DNA from 4 places in the Cytobacillus oceanisediminis genome. Region 1 is predicted to be linked to each of the others. Evidence: a T-box and tRNA genes for the amino acid it is inferred to sense, from the RefSeq annotation. Region 1 holds a T-box; the other regions hold tRNA genes.
The links. A T-box is a leader RNA that pairs with one kind of tRNA and senses whether it is charged. The one in region 1 lies ahead of argS (arginine--tRNA ligase), so its partner is inferred to be a tRNA-Arg.
Positions count from the first base shown of each region.

Region 1 (4,198 bases):
CATACTGATCCTGTTCATTAAGATGGATGTAGATGAGATCACGAATAGCATGATTCCTTCTTTTCAATGACGAAACCTCCGAACCGTTACCCAAATTGGTGTTTTCAAAGAAAAGCGCTGGGCTAGACAGTTAAGAATAGCGCAAGCGCCTCCACAAATTATTAAAAAGACAGCTTCTTTTTGAAACTGCCTGTCAAAACATCCAGTATTTTATTCTCCTATTGTAGCAAAAATGAATGAAAATATCTTTGCTGATGAGAAAAAATTTTAAATAGCAGAATGCCCGGTTTTTTTGAAAATACAGGAAACTATCATGCTGATTCATTCGTCTAACTACATGCAGAGAAAAAATGAAATCTGTTTCTCCATTGTAAGGGTTATTTTTCTTTGTTAGGATAAAAATGTAAAAAGGTAAAGAAACCAGGTGTATACAGATGAACCAGAATAATAGATTCTCAGACCGATTCGATTGGACGTTATGCTTTCTTCTGCTGCTATTTTTCCTCATCAGCTGCATCGCTATTTACAGCGGACAATCCTCCAATCAATATGAAGGGAATTTTGTCATTTCACAAATTAAAAATTATATTGTTGGAGCCGTGATTGTAGCGATAGTCATGTATTTTGACAGCGAGCAAATCCGGAGGCTCACTTGGCTGCTTTATGGTTTAGGCATCCTATTGCTTGTCGGGTTATTCATTGCACCGGAAAGCATTGCACCAGAGCGCAAAGGGGCTACATTGTGGTATATCATTCCTGGACTTGGTTCTGTGCAGCCTTCAGAGTTTGTTAAGGTATTCCTTATCATTGCCCTCAGCAAAATAATCGCTGACCACCATCTGAAATATCAGGCTAAGACCGCAGGCACGGACTTTTTCCTTCTAATCAAATTAGGGGCAGCCACATTGCCTCCATTAGGATTGATTATTATTGAAGACCTGGGTACCGCCCTTGTCCTCATCGCCATATTAACAGGAATCATCCTGGTTTCCGGAATCACCTGGAAAATCCTTGTTCCGATTTATGGTATCCTGGGCGCCTTCGCAGGAACCGTTCTTTATCTGGTGATCATAGCACCGGAGATTTTGGAGAAGTACCTTGGGATAGACCCCTATCAGTTCAGTAGAATTTATTCCTGGCTTGACCCGGTTAATCACAAGCAGGGAGCCGGAATGCAGCTGTATAACTCCATGCTCGCAATCGGCTCAGGATTAATATCCGGAAAAGGGTTTACTGACAGACAGGTGTATGTGCCTGATGCCCATACTGATTTTATTTTTAGCGTCATTGGCGAGGAGTACGGCTTTTTTGGTGCCAGTGTAGTAATCAGCCTTTTCTTTCTGCTCATCTATCACTTAACTAAAACCGGCTTGGAGACGTCCGACCCATTTAATACCTATATTTGCGTCGGGGTCATCAGTATGATCACCTTCCATGTATTTCAAAATATCGGAATGACTATTCAGGTACTGCCAATCACTGGCATTCCGCTGCCTTTTATCAGCTACGGCGGAAGCTCGCTTATGGGAAACATGATGGCGATGGGCCTGATTTTCAGCATTCGCTACCATCACAGAACCTATATGTTTTCAACTGATTCAAATTATGTTGCAAAATAATTCCGACAGCGTATAATAACATTAATATATTTAGTGTCTATGATGAAGAGAGTAGCAAAGGGCTCTTTCCTAAAAGCGAGACAGGGACGGTGCAAGCCTGTCGGAAAATCCTTTTTGCGAAGCGCACTTCGGAGATGCATAGCTGAAAGAAAAGTAGGCTATGCCGGGTAAGGAGTCCCGTTACCAAACCCCTTTAGGAAATGCGTTCAAGCACATTTTGAAGCGTCCTTTCAGAAGAGGTCCTTTGGACAATCAGAGTGGTACCGCGGGTAGATTTCAGCTCGTCTCTATTTTATATAGAGGCGGGCTTTTTTATTTTCCAGGAGGTGTTAATATGATCAATTTCAAAGCTATTTTCACTTATCAGCTGGCTTCAGTGCTGAATGGGCAGCTTTCTGACGAAGCAATTGCAGACTTAATCGAAACACCAAAGAATCCAGCACATGGCGATCTCGCTTTTCCCTGTTTTACACTTGCAAAAGCATTCAGGAAATCACCTGCCTCAATTGCTGAAGAGACAGCGTGCCTGATTCAGGGACCGCATATCGAAAAAGCAGAGGCTGCTGGTCCTTACATTAACATCTTCTTTTCCAAAGAGTCAGCCGGTGCAGTCATAATGGAAAAAATATTGAACGAAGGAAAAGAATATGGGCAGCTGAATGATGGCGCAGGCAAAACAGCCGTGCTTGATTTCTCTTCGCCAAACATCGCAAAGCCTTTCTCCATGGGCCATTTACGGTCTACGGTCATTGGAAATGCCCTCGGCAGCCTGGCCGAAAAATGCGGTTATACAGCTGTCAGAATCAACCACTTAGGCGACTGGGGCACACAATTCGGCAAGCTGATCACCGCTTATAAAATGTGGGGCAGCCCGGATAAAGTGAAGGAAAATCCGATAAAGGAACTCCTAAGCCTTTATATACGCTTCCATGAAGAAGCAGAAGATAACCCAGCCCTTGAAGATGAAGCACGTTCCTGGTTCAAAGAGCTTGAAAACGGAAATGAGCAAGCACAGGCACTCTGGAGCTGGTTTAGAGATGAATCATTGAAAGAATTCCAGCGGGTTTATGATATGCTTGGCATTCATTTCGACTCATACAATGGCGAAGCTTTTTATAATGATAAAATGGAACCCATCATAGAGGAGCTGATGGCAAAAGACCTGCTGGCTGAGTCTGATGGTGCAGAGGTCGTCCAGCTGCCTGATGAAGACCTTCCTCCATGCCTGATAAAAAAATCCGATGGAGCGACTCTGTATGCAACACGGGATCTGGCTGCAGCTTTTTACAGAAAAGAAACCTATCAGTTTGATCACTCCCTATACATTGTCGGTCAGGAACAGAGCATCCATTTCAGGCAGGTTAAAAGTGTTATCAAAAAGATGGGCTATGAGTGGGCGGATAATATGACACATGTCCCGTTTGGCCTCTATTTAAAAGGTGGGAAAAAGATGTCTACCCGAAAAGGCAGAGTCATCCTTCTTGAGGAGGTCCTGAATGAAGCAATCCTTCTCGCAAAGAACAATATCAAAGCTAAAAATCCCGGCTTGGAAAACAAAGGTGAAGTCGCTGAAGCAGTCGGGATCGGGGCTATTCTGTTCCATGATCTGAAAAATGACCGCATGAATAATATTGAATTTTCACTTGAAGATATGCTGACATTTGAAGGAGAAACAGGTCCCTATCTGCAATACACCAATGCCCGGGCCTATTCCCTGCTCCGCAAGGCTGACGAGCTCCCTTCTGCAGAAAACGGGCTTTCTGATTCTTACAGCTGGGAAATTATCAAGCTGCTCTATCAGTATCCTGAAAAAATCAAACAATCTTATATGCAGCTTTCCCCTTCTGTCCTGGCTAAATATTTGATTGATGTGGCTCAAGCCTTCAATAAATATTACGGACAGGTAAGAATATTGGAGAAAGATAACGGCATTAAATCAAGACTTGCCCTTGTAAAAGCAGTCACAATTGTTCTTTCCGACGGCATGCAAACACTCGGCATGAAGGTGCCCCGGCAAATGTAAAAGGAGAGGCCATTATGGTCTCTCCTTTTTTGCCTTTGTGCGGGTATTTGCTTTCTGCATTTTCACAAGGCTTCTTACTAAAAACCCGCCGACAAAGATGGCCATCACCAGTAAGCCGGTATAATTCAAGTGTATTAACTTCAAAATCACACTTGCCACAGTAGCCATATATAAGGCTCCGAGCATATAGGTGATCTCTTCGTTTTCAAAATAGGAGGTAAGCTTCGCTCCAAATTGAGACCCTATCAGGCCTCCTCCTACGAGTGAAAGGCCAATCCAATAATCAATGCTGACAGTGGAAGCGTAGGATAGGTAGCCTGCGGATACGATTAACATGACAGCAAACAAGCTTGTACCTACTGCTTTCTTCGGCATCATCCCTAAATAGGCAACCGATAGAGGCACCATAATAAAGCCGCCGCCCACACCTAATGTCGTAGAGACAAATCCTGCAAAAAATCCAATCAGCACCATTTTCACAATGGATGGAGAATGTTCAGATGACGGAGCGGCACTGGCTGATTTTTTCCCTCTTTTTAACATGCCCAAAGCAAAA
Region 1 covers NZ_CP065511.1:466,102-470,299, reverse strand. The annotation lists gene IRB79_RS02450 (hypothetical protein) at 1-67, opposite strand, end outside; gene IRB79_RS02445 (FtsW/RodA/SpoVE family cell cycle protein) at 435-1,619, shown strand; T-box leader at 1,650-1,911, shown strand; gene argS (arginine--tRNA ligase) at 1,957-3,642, shown strand; gene IRB79_RS02435 (sulfite exporter TauE/SafE family protein) at 3,655-4,198, opposite strand, start outside.

Region 2 (4,198 bases), 1.3 Mb from region 1:
ACAGCATCCATTACAGGAGCCTTTGTTGCTATGGCACAGGCGATGGATAAACTATACAGCAGCAAGAAGCTTACTCACTATCCAATCAATGATTTTCTTGCTGCCACAAGCGTGGGAATTCTTAAAAATAAGCAGGCTGCAGTGGATTTGAATTATATTGAAGACTCCTCTGCTGAAGTAGATATGAATGTCGTTATGACTGGCAGCGGTGAGTTTGTGGAACTTCAGGGAACTGGAGAAGAAGCGACTTTTTCTTATACCCAGCTGCAGGAAATGCTGGGTGCTGCACAGGAAGGGATTTCAGAGCTGTTTGAGTTTCAAAAGGCTGCCCTTGGGGAGAAAATCACAGAAAGCATTCAAGGCAAAAGAGAAAAGCTGGAGGGGAGGTCATAGCATGCAGGAAGTTATTATCGCTACTAAAAATGCGGGCAAAGCGAGAGAATTTGAACGGATGTTCAAGCCTCTTGGGTATGAGGTTAAAACGATGCTGGATTATCCGGATTTTCAGGATGTAGAGGAAACAGGAAGCACGTTTGAAGAGAATGCCATTCTTAAAGCGGAAGCCGTTTCTAAAGCTTTTGGAAGAATGGTAATTGCCGATGATTCGGGGCTAATCATTGATGCGCTTGGAGGAAAGCCAGGCATCTATTCCGCCCGCTATGCAGGCGAAGAAAAAAACGACCAGAAAAACATGGACAAGGTTCTCGATGAGCTCGAAAGCATTCCGGATCATAAGCGGCAGGCTCGGTTCTATTGCGCTCTTGCAATCGCTGCTCCCGGAAAAATTACTGAAACAGCTGCAGGAACTTGTGAAGGCCATATCTTAAGAGAAAAAAGAGGGACTTATGGATTTGGCTATGATCCTATCTTTTTTGCAGAAGCTAAGGGCAAAGCAATGGCTGAATTAATGCCGGAGGAAAAAAGCCAGATCAGCCATAGGGCGAATGCTCTCAAAAAGCTGGAGGAGCTGCTTCCTTCTTTCATGGCCGGAGCTGAGAACTCATGAAAGTTCTGATTGTCAGTGATAGCCATGGGTTAACCTCTGAACTCAGCCAAATTCGCGAAATGCATCCTGATATGGATTTGATGATTCACTGCGGAGATTCTGAGCTTCAGGCAGATCATGAATCATTAAGAGGATACGCTGCTGTAAGAGGAAATTGTGACTTTGAGGCAGCTTTCCCGGAGGATAGAATAGAAGAAGCTGGGGGAATCCGCTTTTTCGTCACACACGGCCACAGATATTCCGTTAAGTCTACCTTAATGAATCTGGCATACAGGGCACGTGAAATGGAAGTAGATATCGTATGTTTTGGCCATTCACATGGTCTGGGAGCTGAATTGTCTGATGGGATATTATTTATTAACCCTGGAAGCATACGGCTACCCAGAGGAAGAAACGAAAAGACATATGTCATACTGGAAGCCAGGGGAAAAGATGTTACACTGGATGTGTATGACTTATCTAATGGGAAGATTCCTGATTTGACACAAAATTTTTCACTGGTAAAAAGCGATTAATTTGAATATAATAACAGAGGGAAGCCAGTCTTCCCTCAATAATAAAAAAATATCTTACAAAGTGTTGACTTCTTAACATTTGTCTAATATAATAAATCTTGTCGTTGAGTTAATTAATCTCAATCAAGTGAAATTATTCAATACGTCCCAGTAGCTCAGCCGGATAGAGCAACGGCCTTCTAAGCCGTCGGTCGGGAGTTCGAATCTCTCCTGGGACGCCATTTACACATCTGGCAACACTACATATCTTACCGAATTCTTACTCACCATTTTGGTGAGTTTTTTTGTTTTAGTTTAGTTTTTAATGGCAGCGTCTTCCAGTGCAACCCTCGATACTTAAATCGTCTTTGCAAACCTCTTAATATTTGAACCCCATTTCAGCTGTCATCTCCCATAATTAAAAAATTCTCTAAAATTTTTTTGTTCCAGGGAATGTGAATATATCAACAATGTAAGCGGATACAGAAAAACAGATTAATCGAAATTATCAAATAATTCACGAAAAGGGTGTTGACGGCTGATAAAAATGGGCGTAAGATAGTCCTCAATATAAGAAATTCACACCTTTAAGTTAAATAGAATTATAACCTTCATCTAAGTGAAATCTCTCTCTCAATATGAATTTTTTTAACTTAATAATTCAGTGGTTTAAAGCGTTAATGTTTTAAGGGGTTTAACTCCGAATAGGAAAAGCGTAGAAGAGGATAAGTAGTTTTATGACAGGCATTCACAGAGAGCCGGATCTGCTGAAAACCGGTAATGCCCTCTTAAAATGAACTCACCTCTGAGCGCAGTCCTGAAAGATGATCGATTAGGGGCTGCCGGGTGTTCTTCACCCGTTATCAAAACGGACAGCATTTGGCTGTTCATGAGTGCACGCACTATAAGCGTGAATCAGGGTGGTACCGTGGAACAGGTTATCAAAGCCTTTTCATCCCTTATACCTACAATCGATAGGTGTCTTTAGGGGTGGAAGGGCTTTTTATATTGGAGTTATAAAAAACAAGAGGAGGTTATCAACAAATGCTGCAGGAAGCTGCCTTAACAGAAACAAAAACGGAGACACATCCTGTCACCGGTGCTGATCTGTTATTAAGAGCCTTGGAGAAAGAAAATGTTGAAGTGATTTTTGGTTATCCTGGAGGAGCTGTTCTTCCACTCTACGACAAACTGTATCATTCAGAGATTCTTCATGTGCTGCCGCGTCATGAACAGGGAGGAATTCATGCTGCTGAAGGGTATGCCCGGATATCTGGAAAGCCGGGTGTTGTAATTGCCACTTCAGGACCAGGGGCCACTAATATTGTTACCGGGCTTGCAGACGCAATGATGGATTCACTTCCGCTGATTGTTTTTACAGGCCAGGTGGCAACGGGAGTCATTGGATCAGACGCCTTTCAGGAGGCAGATATCCTGGGGATAACCACTCCAATTACAAAATACAATTATCAGGTCCGCAGCATTGAAGATATCCCGAGAATTGTTAAAGAAGCTTTTTATATAGCTTCAACTGGCAGGCCAGGACCGGTACTGATCGATATCCCTAAAGACATCGCTGCGGGAGTCTCAGATCAGCCTGAGGAAGAAAAGGAAGTGAATCTGCCGGGATATCAGCCGACATTAAAACCAAATTACCTGCAAATAAGGAAATTAACTGAAGCAGTCAGCAGATCGAAAAAGCCTGTCATCTTGGCTGGTGCTGGCGTGCTTCATGGAAGAGCATCCAAAGAATTAAAAGAGTACGCAGAGCAGCAGCGAATTCCTGTTATTCACACACTCCTGGGCCTCGGCGGATTCCCGGCAGATCATCCATTATTCATCGGAATGGCGGGGATGCATGGCTGTTATGCAGCCAATATGGGACTTACAGAATGTGACTTGCTGATAAATATTGGAGCCCGCTTTGATGACAGATTAACAGGAAACTTACAGCATTTTGCGCCACATGCAACAGTCGCCCATATTGATATTGATCCTGCTGAAATAGGCAAGAACGTTCCAACGTCCATTCCGATTGTGGCAGATGCAAAAGAAGCTCTTGAGCAGCTGATTCTGCAGGATGGAAAACCACCGGCCCATAAAGAATGGATGGAAACCATCCTGAGGTGGCAGAAGGAATATCCATATTTCTATGATAAAGAGTCTGGACGATTGAAGCCCCAGAAAGTCATGGAAATGCTCCATTCAAAAACGGAAGGGAATGCCATCGTCGTTACAGACGTAGGACAGCATCAAATGTGGGCAGCCCAATACTACCGCTTTAATAAGGCAGACAGATGGGTGACTTCAGGAGGGCTTGGAACAATGGGATTTGGTTTCCCTGCCAGCATCGGAGCTCAGTTGGCCGACCCGGAAGCTTGTGTACTCGCTATTTGCGGAGATGGAGGGTTTCAAATGTCAACGCAGGAGCTTGCCATTATACAGGAAATGAACCTGCCGGTGAAAATTATCATTTTTAATAATATGGCCCTTGGCATGGTTAGGCAATGGCAGGAGATCTTTTATGAATCCCGTTTCTCTCACAGCAAAATCCCGGTACAGCCATCTTTCGTAAAATTGGCAGAAGCTTACGGAATAAAAGGATATGTCATTCAATCTGAAGAAGAAGCTGAAGAGTTATTGGATGAAGTGCTTCATAACCGCGAACCAGTACTTATCGATTTCCGGGTGGATCCGG
Region 2 covers NZ_CP065511.1:4,538,615-4,542,812, reverse strand. The annotation lists gene rph (ribonuclease PH) at 1-393, shown strand, start outside; gene IRB79_RS22815 (XTP/dITP diphosphatase) at 395-1,006, shown strand; gene IRB79_RS22810 (metallophosphoesterase) at 1,003-1,521, shown strand; tRNA gene IRB79_RS22805 (tRNA-Arg) at 1,666-1,742, shown strand; T-box leader at 2,208-2,463, shown strand; gene ilvB (acetolactate synthase large subunit) at 2,545-4,198, shown strand, end outside.
Region 2: it has a tRNA-Arg gene. The T-box ahead of argS (arginine--tRNA ligase) is inferred to sense a tRNA for this amino acid. The anticodon was not compared.

Region 3 (4,198 bases), 1.3 Mb from region 1:
CGTTGATAATTGTCTAGCGTAAGCAGCCTGCCCCCTTGGGTGTCAGGGGTGGGTTAGGCGCTTGCGCTCTTCTTGAGGGGGAATAAAAATGGCTATGAAAATAGGAACAAACGACTTTAAGGATCGTGTAGATTCCGGAATAAGCAATTCCTTTATGAGAGGCGCAGTTTCAGGTGCTCAGGAAAGGCTTCAGACAAGAAGGCTTGATGCTGCAGCAGAACTTGGAAATTGGGAAGAATGGCGGTCGCTTTCAGAAGAAATTCGCCAGCATGTACTTGAAAATCTTGATTTTTACTTATACCAGCTCAGCGAAAATGTAGCTAAAAGGGGCGGGCACGTTTATTTTGCTGAAACTGCAGAAGAAGCCTCTGCCTATATACGGGAAGTAATTGAAAAGAAGAATGCAAGAAAAGTAGTTAAATCAAAATCGATGGTAACCGAAGAGATTCATTTAAATGCCTCACTGGAAGAGGCTGGATGCCAGGTCATTGAAACTGATTTGGGGGAATACATCCTTCAGGTGGACGACCATGATCCCCCTTCACATATAGTGGCGCCTGCACTTCATAAGAATAAAGAGCAGATTCGGGATGTGTTTGCAGAAAAACTGAACTATCAGAACACAGAAAAGCCGGAAGAACTTGCATGGCATGCGAGAGAAATGCTGCGCCACGAATACTTAACCGCAGATGTTGGCATTACGGGCTGCAACTTCGCTGTTGCTGAAACCGGTTCAATCACCTTAGTGACTAATGAAGGCAATGCAGATCTAGTCACTGCCTTGCCTAAAACGCAAATTACGGTAATGGGCATGGAAAGGCTGGTCCCGACTTACGAGGAAATGGAAGTGCTTGTCAGCATGCTGACAAGGAGCGCTGTTGGACAAAAGCTTACGAGTTATATTACTGTTCTGACTGGTCCAAAAGAAGAACTCGATGTCGATGGTCCTGAAGAATTCCACCTGGTTATAGTGGACAATGGCCGCTCTTCGATTTTAGGAGGGGAGTTTCACTCCATACTCCAATGTATCCGCTGTGCTGCATGTGTAAATGTTTGTCCCGTATATAGGCATGTTGGCGGTCATTCCTACGGATCCATTTATTCAGGCCCGATTGGAGCGGTCCTGTCACCCCTTTTAGGCGGCTATGATGATTATAAGGAATTGCCTTATGCTTCAACACTTTGCGGAGCATGTACGGAAGCCTGTCCAGTCAAAATCCCTCTTCATGAACTTCTTCATAAACACCGGCAGGTAATTGTCGAAAAAGAAGGAAGGGCTCCCGTATCGGAAAAGATGACCATGAAGGCTTTTGGGCTGGGGGCAGCTTCACCGTCCCTTTATAAGCTGGGGTCAAAGCTGGCACCGGCAGCCATGAATCCATTTACCGCAGGCGACAAAATTACAAAGGGACCAGGCCCATTAAAGGCCTGGACAGAAATCAGGGATTTTCCAGCTCCTAATAAAGAAAGATTTCGCGATTGGTTCAAAAACCGGCAAAAAGGAGGCGGAAAGCAGTGAATGGAACAATTCAGAATCGAGATGCTTTTTTAAATAAAATTGCAGGCAGATTGGGCAGGAAAAGAAGAGTTACTGGAGTGGAAAGACCGGAATGGAGCTTTAACCCGCAGGATGCAGTCTTGAAAGAAGCAGATGCTGATGAGCTTCTTGAAGCTTTAAAGACTCAGTGTACGAAAATCCACACTGACCTTGTTGTAACCAGTGCTGCCAATTTGACTGAAACGCTAAAAGAAATTGTAGCCCAATATGGCGGGGGGCCAGTTGTGACCTGGAAGGATGATCGCTATAGACAGTTTGGGCTTACACCTCTATTTAAGGAAATTTGGCCAAAAGCGAAAGTGGAAGTATATGAATGGGATTATTCTGAAAAAGGAAGAAATATTGAATACGCAGAACATGCAAACATCGGCATCACGGTCAGTGAAATAACTCTGGCTGAATCAGGCACAGCAGTCTTGTTCAGCAGCAAGGATCACGGGCGGTCAGTCAGCTTTCTCCCTGCTGCTTCTATCATCCTTATTCCGAAAAGCACCCTGGTCCCGCGCATGACACAGGCAGCAAGGATCATTAGGGAAAGGGTAAACTCAGGGCAGCAGGCACCATCCTGCATTAATTTCATTACTGGACCAAGCAACTCTGCTGATATTGAGATGAACCTCGTTGTTGGTGTACATGGGCCTGTTAAGGCTGCGTATATTGTTATTGAAGATTTATAATGCGTGAGGCACCTGGCATCCGGTTTTTATAAGGACGAGAAAAAACGCCAAACTTTTGTTGGCGTTTTTTCTGAAAGCGTCCCAGGCGAGATTCGAACTCACGACCTACAGCTTAGGAGGCTGTCGCTCTATCCAGCTGAGCTACTGGGACAAAATAATATAACACAGTTACTTATTATAATCCCATAATCAAAAATGGTCAATAGTTCTGCCTAAAGTAAAAACCGGCCAGTAATATATGACCGGTTTCTGTACTAACTTGTAAGTTTTTTACGATAAAATCTGGCATATGCCCTTGATCTATCTTTTAGCTTCTTTAGCTGTGATGTTTTCAGTTCTATAATAGGCTGTGCAAATGAAGTAATCAGTTTGCTTGAGAGAAGCAAAGTCAGCAGCAGCGATATTCCGGCAAGCAGCAGGAAGTTTTCCGGTTTGCTGAAAAAGCCCTGTACATCACTTTCCCTGAATACCCGTACAAAGAATCCGTGAAGCAGATAGACATAAAGTGTATTTTTTCCTAAATCAGTAAAGAAATATTGTTTGCGGGGCACAAAAGCAAAGAAGCTAAATACCATAATTAAACTTAGGACATAAAAGCCCAATCTCGTAAAGACTGCCCCAATCGAAGCTGTCCCCATTTCAGTATATGGCTTTGAACCAAGCAGCCACTTATAATCCACTTCAGGATAGAGATAAAAGCCTATAAAGACTACAGCAAAAATAGCTAATGCACTAATTCTGAACTTTGGCTGGAATAGCGCATAAAAATGCTCTTTTTTTAAATAATACCCCATTAGGAATAAAGGAAAGAACACAAATGTTCTGGATAAACTTAAATAATTTGAAATCCAATCGGCATATCCGACAGCAAGCCCAATGATAAAAGCAGCTGCCAGGGAATAAACAGCTTTATACTTTGCAAAGAATAGAAGCATGATATTCCAGCAGAACATGCTGATCAGGAACCATAAAGACCAATGAGGATTAAAAGGATCCAATTCAAAGGTGCCTTTATTATATAAAAAATAATAGAAAATCGAATAAATAACCTGAAAAATAATATATGGCAGTATGAGCTTTTTTGCAATTTTCTTTATATAGCCTTTTTTATAAAAGCCTTTTGCAAAAAAACCGGATACCAGTATAAATGCTGGCATATGGAACGTGTAGATTACCTTATATAAAGTATAGATTGTTTCATTATCTTCAATAAAAGAGCGGAGTAAATGTCCGAATACGACAAAGAAGATTAAGATAAACTTCGTGTTGTCGAAGTAAAAGTCACGTTGTTTCATAAGTCCTCCTCTATTAAAGACCCCCATAAATACTCTTTCTTTCTTTACCCACTTTAACATGAAGCAAACTTCTTTTCTCGTGTAAATAGAAGGTTTAATTTACAGAAAAAGTAAAAAGTTCGAACTCTGAAATTGCTGTCATACTACTTAGAACTTCCTGTTATACAAAAAATATTTGCTTATTAGCTCATATATTATATGGCTTGAATGGTGTAATGTAAATCTGTTTCAAATTTTATTTGTAGAAATTCATTTTGTCGCAGATAAAAGGGAGTAGTTCGATTAGTATGTCATAGCTGATGATTACGTGAAGCAATCAGGTTTATTAAGAGAAGATTTTAAAGGAAAAAGTACAGGAATGGCTGTATTAAAATGAAAAATTGGAAAAATAATCTTCAAATGTCTTTTTGTTCTATTATAATGAATTGAAAGAATAGTAAAAAAGAATTAGATATATACTAGTTCAATTGTTCGCATCTGGTTAAATCACAAAGGGGGAAGTAATGTTGAAAGGAGTAAGAAAATTTATACCGGGCAAGAAGGAAAGAAAAGAATCGTCGAAGTCAAAAAAGCTTAGCATAGCCAAGTATTTAAATAAAATGGCCAGTACGAAATGGTGGAAGAACCTGAAGCTTGGCCAGAAATACGGGGTTGCGCTTTTTGTGACC
Region 3 covers NZ_CP065511.1:1,813,315-1,817,512, forward strand. The annotation lists gene IRB79_RS09335 (LutB/LldF family L-lactate oxidation iron-sulfur protein) at 89-1,519, shown strand; gene IRB79_RS09340 (LutC/YkgG family protein) at 1,516-2,235, shown strand; tRNA gene IRB79_RS09345 (tRNA-Arg) at 2,313-2,386, opposite strand; gene IRB79_RS09350 (acyltransferase family protein) at 2,490-3,530, opposite strand; gene IRB79_RS09355 (methyl-accepting chemotaxis protein) at 4,034-4,198, shown strand, end outside.
Region 3: it has a tRNA-Arg gene. The T-box ahead of argS (arginine--tRNA ligase) is inferred to sense a tRNA for this amino acid. The anticodon was not compared.

Region 4 (4,198 bases), 810 kb from region 1:
ACTATATGATCATATGGGCTGTGCTTTTATCAATACCATTCTGGTAAACAATGAAGAAATTCCTCCTCATATTCAGGAGCGGTACAGCGAGGAAATGGCAAAGCCTGTTGTGTATGATACAGGTGCTCTTACCGAACTGGGCCTTGAAATTATGCATGGTGAAATTGTCAGCCACGAAGGCGGGATCATTCGCCATGATACAAAAGAAGTTGCCCAGATGCTTTATAATTTGCTTTTACATGAAACCAATAGGCGTTTTAACGCGTAATATATAGGTGTGAAAGGGCTTTTGCCGGTAAAAAATAAACTGTGCATACGTTTGCTCAGTTAAGAATATCTTTTTATATGCCACTGGCTTAGCGCTTTTGCGGATAGGAGGTGAAGGGATGTCTTTCGCTTCGGAAACGAAAAAAGAATTGACGAACCTGGAAATAAAAGACTGCTGCGGAAAAGCGGAATTGTCCGCCTTGATCAGGATGAATGGTTCCCTTTCTTTTTCCAGCCGGAAATTGATTGTGGATATTCAGACGGAGAATGCAGCAATCGCAAGAAGGATTTACACACTGATTAAAAGGAATTACAACGTTCAGGTTGAGCTCCTGGTCCGGAAAAAAATGCGGCTGAAAAAGAACAATGTTTATATTGTCAGGCTAACGGAACAGGCCAGCATAATTCTTGATGATCTGAAAATTTTAAGCGAGGGATTCGTATTTACACACGATATCTCCAATGAGCTCATAAAAAAGAAATGCTGTAAGCGTTCTTATCTGCGCGGTGCATTCCTTGCCGGGGGATCGGTTAATAATCCGGAGACCTCCTCCTATCATCTAGAGATCTCTTCACTTTACAAGGAGCATAATGACTCCCTTTGTGAACTGATGAATACGTTCGGGCTGAATAGCAAAACGCTTGAACGGAAAAAGGGCTATATCACTTATTTAAAGGAAGCCGAAAAAATAACGGAGTTCCTAAATATTATTGGAGCACACGCTGCTCTGCTCCGATTTGAAGACATCCGGATTGTCCGCGATATGCGAAACTCGGTCAATCGACTCGTAAATTGTGAAACAGCGAACTTAAACAAAACAATCGGAGCTGCCTTGCGTCAGGTGGAAAATATCCGGTTCATCGATCAAACTGTCGGACTTCAGGTTCTGCCTGACAAACTGAGGGAAATTGCCGAATTGCGTGTAGCTTACCAGGATGTCACCTTAAAAGAGCTTGGGGAAATGGTCTCAGGCGGAAATATCAGTAAATCGGGTATTAATCACAGATTAAGAAAAATAGATGAAATCGCTGAGAAACTCCGGGCGGGCGACACTATAGATGCTCACTGACAGAGGTATCAGCAGGGAGGAGATATACAATGGCGGAAAAACAGGTTGAAGTTAAGCTGAAAACAGGATTACAGGCACGTCCGGCGGCATTGTTCGTACAGGAGGCCAATCGGTTCTCATCCGATATTTTTCTGGAGAAGGACGGAAAGAAGGTAAATGCGAAAAGCATAATGGGGCTAATGAGTCTGGCTGTAAGCTCAGGATCAGTTATTACCCTCAAGGCTGAGGGGAACGACGAAAACGAAGCTCTTGAAGCACTGTCAAACTATATTCAGAAGGAAAACTAAAACAACTCGCATCGGGAAGATGCGAGTTGTTTTTTTATGCTTATTATTTATCTTTCTTCTCATCTAAAGAGTTTCTAGTAATGATTTGGTCAACCAAACCGTATTCAAGAGCTCTTTCAGCTGTCATAAAGTTATCGCGGTCAGTGTCCCTCGCAATGACTTCAAGCGGCTGTCCAGTGCGCTCTGAAAGAATTGTGTTTAATTTTTCGCGAAGGAAAAGAATGCGCTTTGCAGCGATTTCGATTTCAGTCGCCTGTCCCTGAGCTCCGCCCAGCGGCTGATGAATCATGACTTCACTGTTTGGAAGGGCAAAACGCTTGCCTTTCTCTCCAGCAGCAAGAAGGAATGCACCCATGGATGCTGCCATACCGATACAAATGGTTTGTACCTTCGGCTTAATGAATTGCATCGTATCATAAATAGCCATACCAGCCGTAATGCTTCCGCCCGGGCTATTAATGTAAATGGAAATGTCTTTTTCAGGATTTTCTGCTTCAAGGAATAAAAGCTGGGCAACAATTGAGTTTGCCACATTGTCATCGATTGCGCTTCCCAGCATAATGATGCGGTCTTTTAAAAGGCGGGAGTAAATATCATAAGCGCGCTCACCGCGGTTTGTTTGTTCAATGACTGTAGGGATTAAGTTCATTTTCCAATTCCTCCTTCAAGATAAGGTCAACATACAAGATGAACAAGCATGTTCTTCCAAGTAAAGAAAATTTTTTAACTCCTATGTATTATCATGATACACTGATGGTCAATTAAGGTCAAACGAATCGCATGGAAATTGTGTTTGATTCGTTCGACACATTTTTCTGTGCTGTGCTATCTCATTCCATGATACCCATTGTTCCAATTTTTAAACTAAAAGGAGGCTTGCAAAGTGAATAAACATATCATATAATTAGTTATCGTAGCGGCTGAGCGCATGGTCAGCCATCTATTAAAATATTTGCCCTCGTGGTGCAACGGATAGCACGTAAGATTCCGGTTCTTGAGATGTGGGTTCGATTCCTGCCGAGGGCGCTGCCAAAACTCCTTGTCTGATATGGACAGGGAGTTTTTACTTTTTACGCTATCCGCAAATAAATTCGGCCTATGCGCACATAAAAAATTTTATCCGCAAGTAAATTGGCCTTATCCACAAATAAATTTCCTCTATCCGCACATAATCAAAAAAACTTCCTGAATTTAAGCCTGAATTACTAAAAAATCCTTAAAATCCGCAGTTTTCACCATAAAAAATGAATATTCTCCCCTCTGCCATGCATATTGTGAAGTATTCAGAAAGATGGAGAAGTGCCGGTGCGATTGACATTTGCCAAGATATTTCCATACAACATTTACCGGGAATATTGTAAAATGGGGACAGGGGGAATGTATGATGAATTTGAAAGCTGGGTTATGGCAGCAGCAGACAATGAAATTAACAATGACACAGGAGCTGACGCAGGCGATTGCCCTTCTGCAATACAGCACACAGGAGCTCTCTGCATTCCTGGAAAACAAAGCGCTTGAAAATCCCCTTTTAAAAGTAGAGTCCGGTCATGTCAAGACGATGGATCCCCGTTATGACCGTGTCAAACTGACGAGAACAAAAGTCGAAAAAGATAAAATAAATTGGATTGAGCAGATTGGCTGCGGAAAGACGATGATGCTGGATGAATACTTGAAATCGCAGCTTCATTTGAAATTAAACAAGGACGAACAAAAAGTGATTGAGCATCTTATTGAGAGCCTTGATGAAAACGGTTACTTTCGAGGGGATCTGCAGACAGCTGCCAAGACTCTCCAGATGCCCCTTGAAAATGTGGAACAAATGCTTGAAGAGCTGCAGGAACTTGAGCCTGCTGGCATTGGCGCGAGAAATCTTCAGGAGTGCCTGTCCCTGCAGATTAAGAGATTGCCAGAGAGAAATGAACTGGCTGAAATCATTATAGATGACTACTTTACCTTTTTTGCGGAAAAGAAATGGAAGGAGATTGCCAAGCAGCTCAGTGTGGAGCTAAAAGAGATTCAGGAGGTATTCGACCTCGTGCAGACCTTGAATCCAAGACCGGCTTCATCCTTTCAAAGCGAGAAATCCGCATATATAACACCGGACGTGATTATTAAGTGGGATGGAAGCTCTTTTTCCGTCAGTGTTTTTGATGAAGTGCTTCCTAAAATCAGTTTTAATGAAGGCTATTATAAAAAGTTTTCGGCCACTGGAGACCGAAATGTCAGCCGCTTTTTACAGGAAAAGCACCAGGATTACCAATGGATCATGAGGAGCATCGAGCAGAGAAAAGAGACTCTTGCGAATGTGACACTTAAAATCGTTGAAAAACAGCAGGACTTTTTTATAAAAGGGCCTTCTCATCTGAAGCCGATGACCATGAAGGAAATATCAGATGAACTCGAAATACATGAATCAACTGTCAGCCGTGCTGTCCGGGAAAAATATGCGCAAACGCCATATGGGACGTATGAGCTGAGATCATTCTTCTCAAGCACGATCAAAACAACATCTGATGAAAATACATCTTCACAGCAGGTAAAGACGATTATTGGTAAAATGATTGAAGAGGAAAA
Region 4 covers NZ_CP065511.1:4,995,428-4,999,625, reverse strand. The annotation lists gene IRB79_RS25245 (gluconeogenesis factor YvcK family protein) at 1-268, shown strand, start outside; gene whiA (DNA-binding protein WhiA) at 387-1,337, shown strand; gene IRB79_RS25235 (HPr family phosphocarrier protein) at 1,367-1,624, shown strand; gene clpP (ATP-dependent Clp endopeptidase proteolytic subunit ClpP) at 1,668-2,273, opposite strand; tRNA gene IRB79_RS25225 (tRNA-Arg) at 2,579-2,650, shown strand; gene rpoN (RNA polymerase factor sigma-54) at 3,009-4,198, shown strand, end outside.
Region 4: it has a tRNA-Arg gene. The T-box ahead of argS (arginine--tRNA ligase) is inferred to sense a tRNA for this amino acid. The anticodon was not compared.